2 regions of the Brevibacillus sp. FW301-21C12A genome follow, and region 2 is predicted to be linked to the other one. Evidence: riboswitches for the same ligand, from Rfam matches in the RefSeq annotation. Region 2 holds a riboswitch; the other holds the start of a gene.
The links. A riboswitch is a leader RNA that binds a small molecule or an ion and turns the genes downstream of it on or off. The one in region 2 is predicted to bind cyclic di-AMP.
Positions count from the first base shown of each region.

Region 1: another riboswitch for cyclic di-AMP. It lies ahead of AC3WQH_RS18680 (CAP domain-containing protein); the one in region 2 lies ahead of AC3WQH_RS11640 (C40 family peptidase).

Region 1 is NZ_JBYTBG010000034.1:8,679-11,059, forward strand. It holds gene AC3WQH_RS18665 (hypothetical protein) at 1-3, shown strand, start outside; gene AC3WQH_RS18670 (cold-shock protein) at 30-233, opposite strand; gene AC3WQH_RS18675 (rhodanese-like domain-containing protein) at 654-998, shown strand; cyclic di-AMP (ydaO/yuaA leader) riboswitch at 1,083-1,238, shown strand; gene AC3WQH_RS18680 (CAP domain-containing protein) at 1,247-1,945, shown strand; gene AC3WQH_RS18685 (hypothetical protein) at 2,016-2,174, opposite strand; gene AC3WQH_RS18690 (homoserine dehydrogenase) at 2,286-2,381, opposite strand, start outside.
Region 2 is NZ_JBYTBG010000015.1:8,266-10,646, reverse strand. It holds gene AC3WQH_RS11645 (response regulator transcription factor) at 1-345, opposite strand, end outside; gene AC3WQH_RS11640 (C40 family peptidase) at 564-1,085, opposite strand; cyclic di-AMP (ydaO/yuaA leader) riboswitch at 1,090-1,228, opposite strand; gene AC3WQH_RS11635 (LiaF transmembrane domain-containing protein) at 1,536-1,940, shown strand; gene AC3WQH_RS11630 (PspA/IM30 family protein) at 2,006-2,381, shown strand, end outside.

The sequences.
Region 1 (2,381 bases), on a different contig from region 2:
TGACGGACAGTTTCTTTTATAAAGGAGACTTACAGTTTTACTACGTTCTCAGCTTGAGGACCGCGGTTGCCTGTTACGATGTTGAACTCAACGCGCTGGCCTTCTTCCAAAGTTTTGAAGCCGTCGCCTTGGATTGCGCTGTAGTGTACGAATACGTCGTCTCCGCCTTCTACTTGAATGAAGCCGTAACCTTTTTCTGCGTTAAACCATTTTACTGTTCCGTTCGCTTGCATGAGAAAACCTCCAAAAGTCAATTTGAATATGCTAGTCATATTTACCGAAGCAAATAAAGCTCACATATCATGAAGAAATACCCCAGAGCGAGATCGCGATACGCCTTCATGATATGTGAAGTTGATCTACTTCGCTAAAATGAAAGTGTCATAGGACGGAACTGCCATGTTAAAACCAAAACTTTTTGAAAACCTAAAACGACGAAAGCCCTTCCTCTCTTCCATCCTTGCGGCTCCGATGACCGCGCCAGTGTGAATCGGGATTTCAAAAACGTTATCCATCAGCATACACCTCGAAGATTTAGGCTCAAGTATTCAAGTAGCATTATCATTTTACCATAACCAGACCGTAAAAATCAACCATTTACTACTACTCTATCAGAAAGGCAACTGCTACAATAGGCTCGGGAGGGATTGCGAATGCAAAAAAACATCTGGACGAAACAGGAAGTAATCGAGTTGCTGGAAAAACAGACACCTGTACTCATCCTTGACGTCCGCGACGAGGCAAAATTCCGGAACGGAACGCTCACCAGCGAATTGGCCGCAACCAAAAACGTTCCCTATGTGCACATGCTCGAACGTGACAAGCCCTTAGATGAAGAAACAGAATCCGTGGCGCGAAAAGCGCAGGTCATCACGGTCTGTACGTCGGGCAACAAAGCGCAAAAAGCGGCTGCTCTGCTGCGCGAACACGGATACGAGGCAAAAGCGCTGCTCGGCGGACTGACAGCGTGGAACGAGCCGGAGAGCGAGGGCGAATAAGCTCAGTAGCGCCAGCGTTTCCAGCGGTTTGGCAGATATTACTTCTTTATTTCGGGTGGGATAGTCTGATATTCTGGGTCATGCCAAACCAATAAGCCGAAGCTTCCTCACGAATGGAAGTGCGGGGGATCTTTTTGTGGGTCACGCATCCACTAAGGGGTGAATCGCTCGAAGGAGCGTAGGGTTGTTTCCTCAATCCGAATCCGACAACTAACCTCGTAGGCCAAAAAAAGGAGACGATGTTGAATATGAAACGTTTTGGAGCTACTGCCATCGCGATGACTCTGGGATTGGGCTTGGCTTTGACCGGCTTTACCCCATCTGCATCTGCTGCAGCCAATTGCCCGGTACCAACTGGCATACAATACCAAATCCAGTATCAATGGATTCCATATATGGGTCAGCTTCCATTTGCACCTAGCGCACAGCCACAACAGCCTGCCGCGCCAGTAAATCAGGCGCCTGTACAAAAGCAGCCCGTACAAAAGCCGGTGCAACAAGCGCCACAAGCACCAGCAATGCCAGTACAGAACGTCACAAAGCCGGCTGCTCCGGCGAACCAGGCCGACCAGGCACAGGCTGGCGACTTTGCCAAGCAGGTTGCTGATCTGGTCAACCAGGAACGCGCCAAAGCAGGTCTGGCGCCTGTAACGATGGATGCTGCCCTGTCCAAAGTCGCTCTGGCGAAAGCAGCCGACATGTCGAACAACAACTACTTTGACCACACCAGCCCAACGTACGGTTCTCCGTTTGACATGATGAAGCAATTCGGCATTTCCTACATGACCGCAGGCGAGAACATCGCCATGGGTCAACGCAGTCCGCAAGAAGTGATGACGCAGTGGATGAACAGCGAAGGCCATCGCAAAAACATCATGAACCCGGCCTTCACCAAAATCGGTGTCGGCTACACCAACGGTTACTGGGTTCAGGAATTTATCGGTTAAGAACGTCTTTCCCTGTACACGAAAGCCGGGTACTCTTTTTCCAAAGAGGCCCGGCTTTTTTCGTGTGGAGCTATCCTTGCTCCGTATTTGCCGCGTTTTTCGCTTTGGGGGTGCAGCCGCAGCCTTCCTGCTCCTCAAACAGAGCGACTTCCTTCTGGTTCATCTTCTGCTTCGTTGGATAGGCAGAAACTTGCTGCAGTTCGGCATTGACATCAGACGATTGATTCATCCGTATGGCCCCCTCGCCGCTATTTGTTCGTGGTACGTCCCTAGTATGCGCGAAAAACAAACCGGGTCATTCCTGCCGATCGCTGGAAGCGGCGCAAGGAAGCTGCCGCTGTCAGACAGCGCCGTGTCTACTCATGATATGTTCCAGGTCTTTCAGTGCTGCCGCCGCCGCTGCTGCCGGGTCCGACTTCCCGCCCACGACCATCAG
Region 2 (2,381 bases):
GCGGATGCGAGCCAGCAGCTCTTCGGTGTCAAACGGCTTCGTAATGTAGTCATCGGCGCCGATTTCGAAGCCGACGACTTTGTCGACCGCCTTGCTTTTCGCGCTGAGAAACAGGATCGGCAAATCCCATTCGCGGCGAATTTGCGAGCACAGCTCGTAGCCGCTCATATTCGGCATCATGATATCGAGCAAAATGAGGTTGGGCCGCTCGCCCTGGCTCAGAAGAGCAAGCGCATCCTCGCCATTTTCCGCCGAGGAAACCTGGAAGCCTTCGTTTTCCAAAATATCTTCAAGCAGTTCAATAATCTCCTGGTTGTCATCAACGATCAAAATGTGATCTTTCACCGGAATTACCCCCAGTTACTTCTATTAATAGGTGGATGAGGTGCTATGGCACAAAGAACTAATCCTGTCTATCATAACATGCTTTCACATGATAAGGGCAAGTATCCGTCCATTCATGCATCTTTACTTATAGGTAGGGGCACCTCTTTAGACCTGGTCCTAAATTTCGTCAGAAAAAGCCAGAGACGCAATGTCCCTGGCTCTTATTTTTTGCCGAACTACTTCTTTTGTGCTTGATTTTCCGACAACGATGCAGCTTGCACCGCGTTTTCCTTTTTCGGAGCTGCCGCTTCCAGAACAGGTGTGCTGATGCGCTTGGCGCCAACATAACGCTTGCTCCAGTAGTACGGGTCGTTCAACTTGGTGTTGACGACGCCGCGGCCAGATTCCGAATGCACGAATGTGCCGTTCCCGATGTAGATGCCTACGTGTGAGATGCTTCGTCCGTTTGTATTGAAGAACACAAGATCTCCAGGCTGCAAGTCTTTCTTGGCAACCTCTGTCCCCAGTTCGTATTGGGCGGCAGAATTGTGAGGCAGGTCTACACCTAACGCATCAAATACGTAGCGTGTGAAACCGGAGCAGTCAAAGCCCTTTTTGGACGTGCCAGATGCTTTGTAAGGGACGCCATACAGCTCGCTGACTACGTCTTGGAGTGTTGCACTCTCTGCCGCATGTGCAGCGCCGGCCCCCATCACAAGCATTCCAGCCATAACGAAAGACATTACCACCTTGCGCAAAAGAAACTGCTCCTTTCGTGAGCCTACGAAGTTAGCTGAAGGGTTCGGTCGAAAGGACGCCCTAGACTGCCAGCTGGCAATCATTCACCCCAAAAAAACTGGTTCCCCCGCTTCCGTCATACGGAATTCGGCTATTTTTCGATGTTTTTTTACACGCACCTTACGAAGATTCTACGCTTTTCCCGTTTTCCCTCTTTTTTGACCGCTTGTTCACTTTTTTGTCACAAAATTTCGCCAAATGGTGTAACGTCTTGCTTCGACAATGCAAGCGCTGGCTGGCGAAAAAGAGGGGACCAGGCTCGTCCGATTACGGCAGGAAATGCTCTCCGTCCAGGGACGGAGGGAAAAACCAACCGCACGCCCGTTATGGGGAGCCTATGCGGGGGGCTACAATAATGCCATAAGGTTCAACAAGCACCACACGCAAGAGATGATAGGAGGTAAGCGAGCATGAGCGAACGGTCTGGAAAGTTTTTGCTCGGACTGGTTCTCTTGCTGGTCGGCGGGTTGGTTCTCCTGGATTTAATCGGAATCGACCTTGGTGATCTGATCGGGATTTTGATTCCCGCGGTCATCATGCTGTACGGCGCTCGAAAAATCATGGGACAATCCGGTTCGCGTTTTTGGGGAATCGTGATCTTCCTGTTCGGGTTCCTGATGCTGATCGGCAAGCTCCATCTGCTGTTTCACGGCTTACTGGCCATTGGTGTGATTTATCTGGGGTATCGCTTACTGCGCCCCGGCCATGTCCCCAAAGAAGCGCCGCCAGCCTGGGAACGTCAGTGGGCACAAAAAGTATTAAAAGAAGACACGCTGGACGCGTGGGAAAGAGAAATGACCCGCCGCCAGCCATAAGCAGCCATGTCGCGAGAGCTTCTGGATGAAATGACACGATGTGATATGATGAGGAGGAATTGAAAATGAGTATTTTCAAACGTTTGCGTGACCTGACAGTAGCTTCGGTAAATGACGCCCTGGATTCGATGGAAGATCCGGTAGTTATGCTGAATCAATACATGCGGGATATGGAAGTGGAAATCGGACAGGTCGAAGTGGCTGTCGCCCGCCAGGTAGCATTGGAAAAGAAATTCCGCCAGCAACTGGACGAAGCGAACGCTTTGATCGAAAAGCGCGACCGTCAAGTAAAGCTCGCGTTGACAGAAGGGGAAGACGAGCTTGCCCGCCGCGCTCTTGCGGACAAAAAGCAGTATGAAGCTCGTGCAGCCGAGTACGAAACACTCTATCTGGCAGCTTCCGAGGCCGCTACGCAAATGCGTGAAAAGCTGGCCGAACTGA